DNA from 4 places in the Sedimenticola thiotaurini genome. Region 4 is predicted to be linked to each of the others. Evidence: predicted binding sites of a transcription regulator. Region 4 holds the regulator's gene; each other region holds the start of a gene.

Region 1 (3,140 bases), 1.8 Mb from region 4:
ATCATCCTCGCTCAGGGAGTGCTCATCAACCGCCCGGTTGGCATCACTGCTCCACAGGACCAACTTGCCGACCGCATAGGTGAAGCGCCCACTGGCCTGGCCCGCCTGCTCCATCAACTCGGGTCGTCGCTGGTCGGCGGCAAGGAACACCTCGAAGGGGGCGCCGCCGTGGACAATCTGGGTATAGAGCTTGCCGGTGGAGCCGAAGCTCAACACCGCATGATGTCCGCTGGATTTTTCAAAATCGGCGGCAATCTCTTTCATGGCCGCGGTGAAGTTGGCCGCCACGGCCACATGGACACTATCCGCCAGTGCCACCGTGCTGCCCAGAATCAGGCTCAGCACACCCAGGGTACGGGACAATTTTTTTACATACATCTGACTACTCCATTGCGATTAAGGTTTGTCATAAAAAGGGATTTTTGCCACGGGGAATCAATCAACGCCGAGAATGACATGGCTCGCCTTGATCAGGGCGCAAAGAGCCATTCCCTTGCGCAATCCCAGCGCCTGCTCGCTCTCCTTGGTGACAATGGCGGCGATATGTTTGTCGCCTTCCATTTCAATCACCACCTCGCTGCCGATCTGGCCGGTATGAACGCGGGAGACAAGGCCACAGAGTCGATTGCGGGCACTGCTGCGCAGGCACTCATTGGCCGGTGCCACGATGACTGAACTGGCCTTGAACAGGGCATAGGCATCACGCCCTTCGGTCAGTCCCATCTCCACCAGGCTTTCCCGGGTGATGGTTGCGGTCAGACGGGCGTCGCGGTTGATGGCCAGAGTGACTTCGGCATTCACCGGGCCGGTCCGGGTCTCGATAACAGTTCCCCGTAGTTGATTTCGTGCGCTGGTACGCATGGCAAGTCTCCTCATCAGTTGCTGCAGTTGATCCAGGTCTGCCATCTCCCGGCTCATGCCCGCCAGTACCCGCCGGTACTCCGCTTCCATACGGCGGAAGGCCTCGATCATGTTTTTGCCCTGCTCGGTGAGCAGGGTCTCTCCACCCTGGGAGCCGCCGGGTCGACGAATCAGTAGGGGTGGATCGACCAGGTTATTGATACGGTTAACAGCGTCCCAGGCACTCCGGTAACTGATGCCGAGGGCCTTGGCGGCGGCAGATATGGAGCCCCGTTCATCAATCGCTTCCAGTAGCTCTACCCGTTCCGCTGTCAGGTCCACACCGTTGTTGCCACTCATCCAGAGACGGCCATCCACGTGCGATAGTGTGTTGCTCATGGTCCTGCTCCGGTGAAAGGTCTGATCGATATGAAAACGGTCTGCATAACGGTCTCCTCACTTGTCTGCTGCTGTTGGAATGTCAGGAGCAAACTCCGTACCAGACCGGTAACTTATTGATTTGAATGGCGGGATTGGTCTGTTGCTACGATCGCTTGTGCGACATGCAACAAAAACGCATAACGGGCTGGTCGCAAATCCTACAGGGAGTGGGGACCTGGAGTGGCAGGGCAGATGGAGCGGGTTGTATGGTTGATCGACAGACGTCGGGAGAACGGAGATTGGATGGAATCGGCAGTGCTAAGGGTTTGCGTGTTCAGAACATAAAAAGGGTGGACACAGAATCTGTGTCCACCCTGCTGGGTTTGCAACACTGTAACCTTCAGATCAGGTCGACAGTCTGGCCGTTATAACGACACACCGAGCGACTCCATGGTCTTGATGGTCAGCTGACCTTCCGCAAGCCGGCTGTCGCGCTGATACATTTTTAATGCGGAAAGGGTCTCGTGGCCAATAACACCATCGATCTGACCGGGCTTGTAACCCTTCTGTTTCAGTGCCGCCTGAATCCGTTTTACCACGCCCGGGGTAGTGTTGGTTTCACAAAGAATTGAGCGCCACTCCATGCGGCTGTCCGATACCTTGCTCTGCTCGGTAATGGTTGAGTAGACGGCCGGAATGGCATAACGCTTCTCCGCTGCCTGGGACGCCAGTTTTTTAACCTTTACCACCTTGTACTCGGCTGGAACGGTGACGGTTGCCATCCGCGGCTCCTCCACCATCACCAGTCGTTTAACGGTGTTGTATTGGGCAGGAATGACCCGTTTGGAAGTCCGGGCCGGAGTCACCTCAACCTGACGGGAGACGGTTTTGTACTGGGCGGGCACATCCACCAGACACATGATCTCGCCGGTGCTGTTGTCAATGCGCTCAATCGGACCACGACCCTTTTTCCAGGTGGTGTAGGCCGGCTTGATCATGACCTGTTCTGAGACGGTCTTGTAAGTGGCAGGAATTTCCACCAACTCTTCAGACGCTTCCCTGACCAGAACTTCTTCGGTTTTCCATTCGTGACGGGCCGGAATCAGCTTGGCCTCTACCGACTCCTCTTTGACCAGTACACGCTGTTCGGTCCACTCATATCGGGCCGGGATAACTTCAACCCGCTCTGTGGGCTCATTGACGAGCACTTTTTTCTGTACCGATTGATAGGTGGCTGGTGTCAATACCCGGGCGTAACAGTGTCCAGCTACCGCGTCCGGTGGCAGCAGACTGCCGCTATCCGCACTGGCCATGGCCGGCTGTTTGGTCATGTGCTCGGCGGTGATCTCTTCCATGGCCATCTCCATATCGGCCTTCTCTTTCTGGGCCTGCATCAATTGGGCCTGACTTTGATTCAACTCAGACTCCAGCTCTGTCACCCGGTTGTTGTTTGTGGTTGCACAGCCGCCCAAGGTCAAACCGATGGTTGCCGCACCTAATGCTAAAAAAATTCTGGTTCTGTTCATGTCTTTAACTCCCTATCCGGTGGTATGTCATAAAGTCACTGGTATTGTTAAAGACCATCAACAGCACCAATCCCTGCAGGCAGTCTACGCGTGACCGGTGAGTTGGTTTGTCAATAATTGTGAACAGCAGGATGTAATCCCCGAATGGGATACGAATAACGGGTTGTAGCAGACGGTTATGCGCTATCCGATGGACCGGTTATTGTGCCCTGTGAACATCGTTTGACAGTTCATAAACAGTGGATTAGCTGCGGTTTTACATCTGTAATCGCAACGTTTTTCACACGGCTGACCGGAACATCTGCGTCAGCTTAGCCATTTTCTGATAAACGGCCAGACCGGCAGGATGGATAGCCGTGCAGCAGACCGCCTAATCACCACTGAATTGTGCGG
Region 2 (3,140 bases), 1.5 Mb from region 4:
CGGTCCGGCCATCCGGCACCGAGGCGATCACCACCGAGTTGGCGCCGACCCGGGCCTGGTTGCCGATCTGGATGGGTCCGAGAATCTTGGCCCCGGCCCCCACCACCACCTGGTTACCCAGGGTGGGGTGACGCTTACCCCGGTTCCAGGAGACCCCGCCCAGGGTGACGCCGTGATAGAGGGTCACATCATCCCCCACTTCGGCGGTCTCGCCGATCACCACCCCGGCCCCGTGATCGATAAAGAAGCGCCGACCGATCCGGGCCCCCGGATGGATATCGATACCGGTCCAGATCCGCCCCAGGTAACTGATCAGCCGGGGCAGGTAGCGCCAGCCACGCCGCCACAGCCGATGGGCCACGCGATAGAGCAGAATGGCGTGAATGCCCGGATAGGTGGTGATGACCTCCAGCCGGGTGCGGGCGGCCGGGTCCCGGTCAAAGGTGCAGCCGATATCCTCCCGGATAGTGCGCCAGAGCGACGCTTCCGACCGCTGACCAAGCGCTGGGTGGATCAGTTCCGTGCCACCGTTCATTGCGGTCTCCCTACCCGTTCGGGCCGGTTAAGATCCAGGTTGACCTCCAGATAGAACTGACGCAGCTCCTGGTCGGCGGGGGGGCGCTTATGCAGGGTGGTGTAGTGCCTGACCCGCTGCAGCAGGAATCCGGCCTGCTGGCGGGTCAGCTGTATATTCATATCGGCATAGGCCTGGATCACGGCATGACTGCCGGAGTGCTTGCCCAGCACAATCCGGTGTTCACGGCCCAGTTCCGCCGGATCAACGCCCTGGTAATTGAGCCGGTCCTTCATCAAGCCATCCACGTGGATACCCGCCTCATGGGTGAATACCCCGGCCCCCACCAGACTCTTGTGCCAGCCGACGCTGCGACCGGAGGCCTGCTCCACCAGCTCGGAGACAGCGGGGAAATGGGTCATGTCGATCTCCAGACCCTGGCCGAAGAAGCGCCGCAGTCCCATCAACACCTCCTCCAGCGGGGCGTTACCGGCCCGTTCACCCAGTCCATGTACGGTGGTGTTAACGTGGGTGGCACCGGCCCGGATCGCCGCCAGGGTATTGGCGGTGGCCAGACCCAGGTCGTCGTGGGCGTGCATCTCGATCTCCAGGTCGCAGATACGGCGCAAGTCGCCGATGCTCTCATGCACCCGGAACGGCTCCATGATGCCGACGGTGTCGGCAAAGCGGAACCGGGCCGCGCCGGCCTGTTCGGCCATCTCCACCACCTGCCAGAGAAACTCCGGATCGGCCCGCGAAGCGTCCTCGCCACCCACGCACACCTCCAGGCCCAGTTCCAGCGCCTCGCCGACACAGCGTTCGATCTGCTTCAATAACCAGTCACGGCTGCGATTGAGCTTGTGGTAGATCTGCTGATCGGAAACCGGAATGGAGAGATCGACCCGCTGGACGCCCAGGTCCCGGCAGCGGGCGATGTCCCGGCTCTGCATGCGACACCAGACCATCAGCTGCGCCTGCTGCATCGCGCCGGCCACCACACGGATCGATTCACGCTCCTCCACCCCCATGGCCGGTATACCCACTTCCAGTTCCGGCACCCCGAGTCCATCCAACGCACAGGCGATGGCCAGTTTCTCCTCCAGGGTGAAGGCGACGCCGGCAGACTGTTCGCCGTCGCGCAGGGTGGTGTCGTTAATGGTGATCATTGCGCTCCGCCTGTTGCTGAATAACCGTTTCTGTCAAAGACTGGAGCAAACTGTGTGCCAGCAGGAATAATCGCTGATTTTCAATAAGATAGCTTTCCCGGTCGGAAAAATTGAATGTCGCGTTACGGGCGATTGTCGCAAACCGGACAAAGGGGAATAGGTGTTAGTCAATCCCCCCACTGCCCCGCCAAGCAGCCGGCCGATGTGGCAAAAAAAAAGCCGCAATCAGATTGCGGCAAGGAGGACCCATTCGGGACCGGTTATCCGACCATGGGCAACGGTCGGATACCGGAATATTCAGCCATAGCTCGGGGCAAAGGCCAGCTCCGGCCCTTCCGCCGGGGCGTCACCATTCCAGTAGGGCGACAGTTTACGCAGCCGCTCCACAATCGGCGGTACCGCCGCGATGACCCGCTCCACCTCCTCCATGGTGTTGTAGCGGGAGAGGGAGAAACGTACCGAGCCGTGGGCCGCAGTGAAGGGTATATCCATGGCCCGCATCACATGGGAGGGTTCCAGTGAGCCGGAGGTGCAGGCAGAGCCGCTGGAGGCGGCGATACCCAGCTTGTTCAGCAGCAGCAGAATCGCCTCGCCCTCGATATATTCAAAGGCGATATTGCAGGTATTGGGCAACCGGTTGTTGGGATCGCCGGTAACAAAGCAGTACGGCACCTGCTCCAGAATGCCCTGCTCCAGACGATCCCGCATCGCCTTGACGTAACGCTTCTCGTAATCCAGCGACTCGGCGGCCATTTCACACGCCTTGCCGAGTGCCACGATGGAGGCAGCGTTTTCCGTACCGGCGCGTCTGCCCCGCTCCTGATGACCACCCCGCAGCAATGGCCGAAAGCGTACGCCACGGCGCAGGTACAACACGCCAATCCCCTTGGGGGCGTGCAGCTTGTGCCCCGACAGGGAGAGCATGTCGATGGCGCTCTCTTTCAGATTGATGGGCAGTTTCCCCACCGCCTGCACCGCGTCGGTATGGAACATCACCCCGGCGGCCCGGGCCATCTCCGCCATCTCCAGCACCGGGAACAGGGTGCCGCTCTCGTTGTTGGCCCACATCACCGAGACCACCGCCACCTTGTCTGACAGCAGCCTGGCGTAGGTCTGCATATCCAGCCGGCCGCGCTTGTCCACCTCCAGGTAGTGGACCTTGTAACCATCTTTCTCCAGGTAGTTGCAGAGCGTCAGTACCGCTGGATGCTCCACCACGGTGGTGATGATCTCGCGCCGCTCCGGCTGCGCCCGCAACGCGGAGAGGATGGCAGTGGAGTCCGATTCGGTACCGCAGGAGGTGAAGATGATCTCCGAGTCATGCTCCGCACCCAGCAGCGCTTGCACCTGCCGGCGCGCCTTTTTCAGCGCCCGTCCAACCTGGTTGCCGAACTGGTGCAACGAGGAGGGATTACCGAACTGCTCGGTGAAATAGGGCAGCATCGCCTCAACCACCTCGG
Region 3 (3,140 bases), 430 kb from region 4:
AGGCGAAGATCACGGCCAGGCCGGTGAGCTGTGCGCCGAAGGTTGCACCGTCGTTGGAGAACGGTACGGCCAACAGACCCCACATACCGACCACACCATGCACCGAAATGGCACCGACAGGATCATCAATCTTCATCTTGTCCAGTGACAGGATGGCAAACACCACCAGCACACCACCAACCGCGCCGACAACCGTCGCCCAGAGGGGGGTTGGGGCCAGCGGTTCAGCCGTAATCGCCACCAGGCCCGCCAGTGCGCCGTTAAGGGTCATGGTCAGATCAGCCTTGCCGAAAATAGCCCGGGCGGTCAGCAATGCAGCTACCACACCACCGGCTGCGGCTGCGTTGGTATTGACAAATACAGCGGCGACGGCGTTGGCCTCACCCACATTGGAGAGGATCAGCTCTGAACCACCGTTGAATCCAAACCAGCCCAACCAGAGGATAAAGGTACCCAGGGTCGCCATCGGCATGTTGGAACCGGGGATCGCGCGGATCTCACCACCGGGGCCGTACTTACCCTTACGGGCACCCAGCAACAGGACACCGGCCAACGCAGCTGAGGCACCTGCCAGATGGACCACACCGGAACCCGCGAAATCCTGGAATCCGAGGCCATCAAGGAAACCACCGCCCCACTTCCAGTAACCCTGCATGGGATAGATGAAACCGGTCATGGCCACAGCAAACAGCAGGAAGCTCCACAGTTTCATACGCTCGGCCACCGCACCGGAGACGATGGACATGGAGGTAGCCACAAACACCACCTGGAAGAAGAAGTCGGACATACCGGAGTAGTAATCACCGTCATACCAGCCCGCCGGATCCTGTTTCAGGACCGCGCCCGGATCGTTGTCGCCGCCAAACATGAACGACAGATCAAACGACGGGATCACGCCGTTACCCGCTTCCGGGTACATAATGCCGTAACCCATCAGCATGTACATGATGCTGGCGATGGCGAACAGCGCCACATTCTTGGTCAGGATTTCGGCGGTATTCTTGGCCCGTACCAGCCCCGCCTCCAACATGGCGAAACCTGCCGCCATCCACATCACCAACGCGCCCGATACCAGGAAGTAGAAGGTATCGAGGGCGTAGCGAAGATTGAGTATCTCTTCCATTGCATTCACCTCTTTAATTTAGAAACGTGTTCTTCAGGAATCAGAGCGCATCGGGACCGGTTTCGCCGGTGCGTATCCGCACCACCTGTTCCAGGTTGGTGACGAAAATCTTGCCGTCACCGATCTTGCCGGTTTTGGCCGCTTCGCTGATCGCCTCGATCACCTGATCCAGCTTGTCTGCGGCAACAGCCACGTCGACCCGGATTTTGGGTAGAAAATCGACCACGTATTCAGCACCGCGATAGAGCTCAGTATGGCCTTTCTGTCGGCCGAAACCCTTAACCTCGACGACGGTAATACCTGACACGCCAATCTCAGATAGCGCTTCACGTACGTCATCCAGCTTGAAGGGCTTGATGATTGCAGAAACCAGTTTCATTGCTTGTTCTCCTGCTGTTTAAATTTAAGTTGTTCAGCCATTCCCACTTATGGACCAGAAGTTCCGGCCCGGCTTGACATCACATCAGCAGATCCCGTGCCAACAGCTATTTTTCCTTTCAACACAGGAAGTTATACAGATACCCATAAAATGGCGAAAAAAAAACATGCACCAAGAAGAGGCTCTATACAGCCTTCGCACCATTATAGTGCACTTAAACCAGGGCAATTTTGCTGCGCTGCATGATCCGCAGGACTGGACAACCGCCTTCGCCCCCGTTATCTTGCGCCCATGATTGATTCCAAGCTTTTAGATGACCTCGCCAAACGGGTGGCCGGCAGCGTTCCAAGCGGCCTGCAACTGCTCCAGGAAGACCTGCAGAAAAACCTGCGTTCAGCACTGGAGACAGGGCTTAACCACCTGGAACTGGTGACCCGGGAGGAGTTCGAAGTTCAGCGTGCTGTGCTGTTGCGCACCCGGGAAAAGCTGGAGCAGCTGGAGCAGCGTGTCGCCGAACTGGAAGCCGGTAAACAGCCAGCATCCGAGTGACCGCCTGATATCAGATAACATCGATCAGTGACGATCAGCCCGACACACACCATGGAAGGTGAATATGTCTCTCGCCACACTGCACAGCCGTGCCCGCAGCGGTATACAGGCACCCCTGGTCACCATTGAGGTACACCTGGCCAATGGCCTGCCGGCGCTCTCAATCGTTGGCCTGCCGGAAATGGCGGTCAAGGAGAGCAAGGATCGGGTCCGGGGCGCCCTGCTCAACTCCGGTTTCGAATTTCCACCCCGCCGCATCACCATCAACCTGGCCCCGGCCGATCTGCCTAAAGAGGGCGGGCGGTTTGACCTGGCTATCGCCCTGGGCATCCTGGCCGCCTCGGGACAGATCCCGAGCCAGTCTCTCCATCAGTATGAATTCATCGGCGAACTGGCCCTGTCCGGGGCGCTCCGGCCGGTCAAGGGAGTACTGCCGGTGGCCCTGGCGGCCCGGGATGCCGGTCGCGGTCTGATCCTGCCCCAGGAGTGCGCCGGTGAAGCGGCACTGGTCAGCCAGATCCCGCTGTTTCCGGCCAACCACCTGCTGAGTGTCTGCGACCTGCTGATCAAGGGTGATGAAGTTGCTCCCCACCCAACAGCTCCCGAGCCGCCCGCTCCGGCACAGCAGCCGGATCTGGCCGATGTGCGGGGTCAACAGCACGCCAAGCGTGCGCTGGAGATCGCCGCCGCCGGTGCCCACAGTCTGCTGATGATCGGTCCGCCCGGCACCGGCAAGTCGATGCTCGCCTCCCGCCTGCCCGGTATCCTGCCGGGCATGACCGAACAGGAGGCACTGGAGACCGCCGCTATCCGCTCCATCAGCAACCTGGGCTTCTCCGCCGCAGACTGGCGCCAACGGCCGTTTCGCGCCCCACACCACACCGCCTCCGGGGTCGCTTTGGTGGGCGGCGGCAGTAACCCGCGCCCCGGCGAGATATCCCTGGCCCATAACGGGGTGATGTTCCTCGATGAACTGCCGGAGTTCGACCGGCGCGTGCTGGAGGTACTGCGCGAACCCCTGGAGAGTGGTCAGGTGACCATCTCCCGGGCCGCCCGGCAGGAGCAGTTCCCGGCCCGCTTCCAGTTGGT
Region 4 (3,140 bases):
CTGGCGCTGTCCCGGGCCTTTCTGAGCCGCTGACAGAACGCTTCATCACTGAACAGGGTGGCCAGTTTGGCCAGCAGTTGCAGGTGCTCTTCGGTGGCCTCTTCCGGTACCAGCAGTCCGAATACCAGGTCGACCGGTTGTTGGTCCAGGGCGTCGAAATCCGCCCCTGACTGCAACTGGACAAAGGCACCGCGGGCTTCCGTGACGCCGGCAACGCGGGCGTGGGGCAAGGCGATGCCATGCCCCAGCCCGGTGCTGCCCAATCGTTCCCGCTCAAGTAGTTTGTCGAATACATTGCCCTGGGTAAGCTCATCTGAAGCAGAGGCCAGCAGTCCGGCTACCTCTTCGAGTACGCGCTTTTTACTGGCCGCCGGGTTGGCGACACTGATGCGTTCGACGCTAATGAAATTTGCGGGAAACATGATTGTGGTGCCTTTTGGGTTAGATTTCGGCGTTGGCAGGGTCAATGCCCTTCATACCTGCACCATTGCGGTGATTAGTGCTTTTCTCCTTGAGTTTTTTGACCTGGCGGTCGATCTTGTCCACCAGGCCATCAATGGCTGCATACATATCCTCCTCTTCACACTCGGCGAAGACATCGGCACCATTCACATGCAGTGTTGCTTCCGCTTTCTGACGCAGTTTCTCAACACTCAGGATGACGTGGATTTTGGCAACATGATCAAAGTGCCGTTCCAGGCGCTCCAATTTTGTATCCACGTAGTTGCGCATGGCTTCGGTGATGTCCACATGATGACCGGTGATGCTGATTTGCATGGTTTGCTCCTTGGTTACGGGCCTCTAGACGAGGCGCTTGCGCTCGTTGGATGGCGGAATCGCCATGGACTCGCGATATTTCGCTACTGTTCGCCGCGCGACCTGAATGCCCTGATCGGCAAGTATACTGGCCAGTTTGTTGTCGCTTAGCGGTTTGTTGGGTTTTTCGGCAGCGATCAGTTTTTTGATCAGTGCGCGTATCGCCGTGGCGGAACACTCTCCCCCTCCGGCGGTACTGACATGGCTGGAGAAGAAATACTTGAACTCCAGCGTACCCCGCGGGGTATGCATGTACTTTTGGGTCGTTACCCTGGAGATGGTCGATTCATGCAGGTCCAGGGCCTCGGCAATGTCCCGCAGCACCAGCGGTTTCATCGCCTCTTCACCGTGCTCGAAGAAGCCGCGCTGCAGCTCGACGATTTTGGTGGCCACCCGCAACAGGGTCTCGTTGCGGCTCATCAGGCTTTTGATAAACCAGCGCGCCTCCTGCAGGTGGTTTTTCAGGCAGGTGTTGTCTTCACTGTTGTCGGCGCGCCGGATCAGCCGGGCGTAGTCCGGGTTGACCCGCAGTTTGGGCGCGGCCTCGGCATTCAGATCCACGTGCCAGGTGCCATCCCGACGGGTCACGAACACATCGGGGATGACATATTGGGCCTCAGTTTCAGCCACCAGGCTGCCGGGCCGCGGAATCAGTGAGCGGATCAGTTGGTTGATCGATTTCAGGGTGTCGTCGTCGATCTTCAGCTTGCGTTTGATCTGGTTGTGGTCCTGCTGGGCCAACAGGTCAAAATGGTCATCCACCAGCCGCAGGGTAAGTTCCATGGCCGGATGGGGTTCGGTGTACTGGCGCAGCTGAATCAGCAGGCATTCGCGCAGATCCCGGGCACCCACACCGGGTGGATCAAACTGCTGGATCCGGTGCAGCACCGCTTCGATCTCATCCAGTTCGATCTCGTCGGCCTCCATGTCGTCGAGAATCTCATTCAGCTCCATCCGCAGGTAGCCGTCTTCATCAATACCGTCGATGATGGCAACCGCTATCTGACGGTCGAGATCGCTGAACGGGGTCAGGTTCAGCTGCCAGGTGAGGTAGTCATAGAGGGTTCGGGCGCTACGGCGCTGGGCCAGGTAGTCACTGTCTCCGGAGTCCCGTGAGGCCATCCCGGAGGAGGGCGGCAGGGTGCTGTCGTAGACATCGTCCCAGCCGCTGTCCACAGGCAGCTCTTCCGGCATGGAACTGGCCTCGCCATTGATCTCTTTCTCGTTATTGAGATCGTTGCTGTTGGCCTTGTCAGCTTTCAGGTTTTCGCCGTTCAGTCCATCGATTACGCTCTGCTGCTCCTGTTGGCGGGCCTCTTCGCGGGCACTGTTATCCTCCTCGGTCTCCAGCATCAGGTTGGAGTCGAGGGCCTCCTGGATCTCCTGTTTGAGATCCAGCGTCGAAAGTTGCAGCAAGCGGATAGCCTGCTGCAATTGCGGCGTCATGGTTAGATGTTGGCCAAGGCGAAGCTGGAGCGTCTGCTTCATGCGAATATCTGAATCTGGTACGTAATTTGTATAGTTTTCACAGTTTCATTCTAGCGTAAAAACTGCACAGGCGCACAAGGGGAAAAAGTGTTAATTGTCATCGGTCAAGCTACAGACTGAACTCTGTTCCCAGGTAGACCGAGCGTACCTCCTGGTTGGCCAGAATCTGTTCCGGCTCACCCTCAGCCAGGACCTGTCCCTCGCTGATAATATAGGCCCGTCCGCAGATTCCGAGGGTCTCCCGCACATTGTGATCGGTAATCAGCACGCCGATACCCCGGGAGGAGAGGGAGCGGATAATATTCTGGATATCCTTGACCGAGATCGGATCGATGCCGGCGAAGGGTTCATCCAGCAGGATGAAGCGGGGTTCCATCGCCAGTGAGCGGGCGATCTCCAGCCGGCGACGTTCGCCCCCGGACAGGCTCATCGCCAGATTGTTCCGCAGATGGGTCAGGTTAAAGTCCACCAGCAGCGCCTCGCAGGCCTCGATCTGTTCCGGACGCCGTAGGTCCTTGCGAGTCTCCAGGATGGCAAAAATATTGTTGAATACCGATAACTTACGGAAAATCGATGGCTCCTGGGCCAGATAGCCGAGGCCGAGCCGGGCCCGGGCATGCATCGGCAGGCCGGTGATGTCGTGACCATCAATGCTGATGGCGCCCTTTTCCGACGGCACCAGCCCGGCGATCATGTAGAAACAGGTGGTCTTGCCGGCACCGTTGGGTCCGAGCAGCCCAACCACCTCGCCAGCGGCTACCTTCAGGGAGACCCCGTTGACCACCGCGCGACGGCGATAGTGTTTTACCAGCTTGTCAGCTACGAGCACACTCATG

The links. The regulator sigma-54, encoded in region 4, starts transcription at its own class of promoters, with help from an activator protein. The targets are predictions, from matches to a motif close to TGGCANGNTNCNTGCTT.
Region 1: AAY24_RS01430 (TOBE domain-containing protein) is a predicted target of sigma-54. The motif match lies at 1,326-1,342, and genes of this name have one in related genera.
Region 2: nifV (homocitrate synthase) is a predicted target of sigma-54. The motif match lies at 1,724-1,740, and genes of this name have one in related genera.
Region 3: glnK (P-II family nitrogen regulator) is a predicted target of sigma-54. The motif match lies at 1,588-1,604, and genes of this name have one in related genera.

The regions. Positions count from the first base shown of each region.
Region 1 covers NZ_CP011412.1:329,973-333,112, forward strand. Annotated here, with positions in the region: gene modA (molybdate ABC transporter substrate-binding protein) at 1-378, opposite strand, end outside; gene AAY24_RS01430 (TOBE domain-containing protein) at 436-1,239, opposite strand; gene AAY24_RS01435 (peptidoglycan-binding domain-containing protein) at 1,647-2,747, opposite strand.
Region 2 covers NZ_CP011412.1:3,625,087-3,628,226, reverse strand. Annotated here, with positions in the region: gene cysE (serine O-acetyltransferase) at 1-535, opposite strand, end outside; gene nifV (homocitrate synthase) at 532-1,680, opposite strand; gene nifS (cysteine desulfurase NifS) at 1,978-3,140, opposite strand, start outside.
Region 3 covers NZ_CP011412.1:2,599,177-2,602,316, forward strand. Annotated here, with positions in the region: gene AAY24_RS11965 (ammonium transporter) at 1-1,123, opposite strand, end outside; gene glnK (P-II family nitrogen regulator) at 1,164-1,502, opposite strand; gene ubiK (ubiquinone biosynthesis accessory factor UbiK) at 1,794-2,051, shown strand; gene AAY24_RS11985 (YifB family Mg chelatase-like AAA ATPase) at 2,116-3,140, shown strand, end outside.
Region 4 covers NZ_CP011412.1:2,167,101-2,170,240, reverse strand. Annotated here, with positions in the region: gene AAY24_RS09880 (PTS sugar transporter subunit IIA) at 1-422, opposite strand, end outside; gene hpf (ribosome hibernation-promoting factor, HPF/YfiA family) at 442-777, opposite strand; gene AAY24_RS09870 (RNA polymerase factor sigma-54) at 802-2,304, opposite strand; gene lptB (LPS export ABC transporter ATP-binding protein) at 2,414-3,139, opposite strand.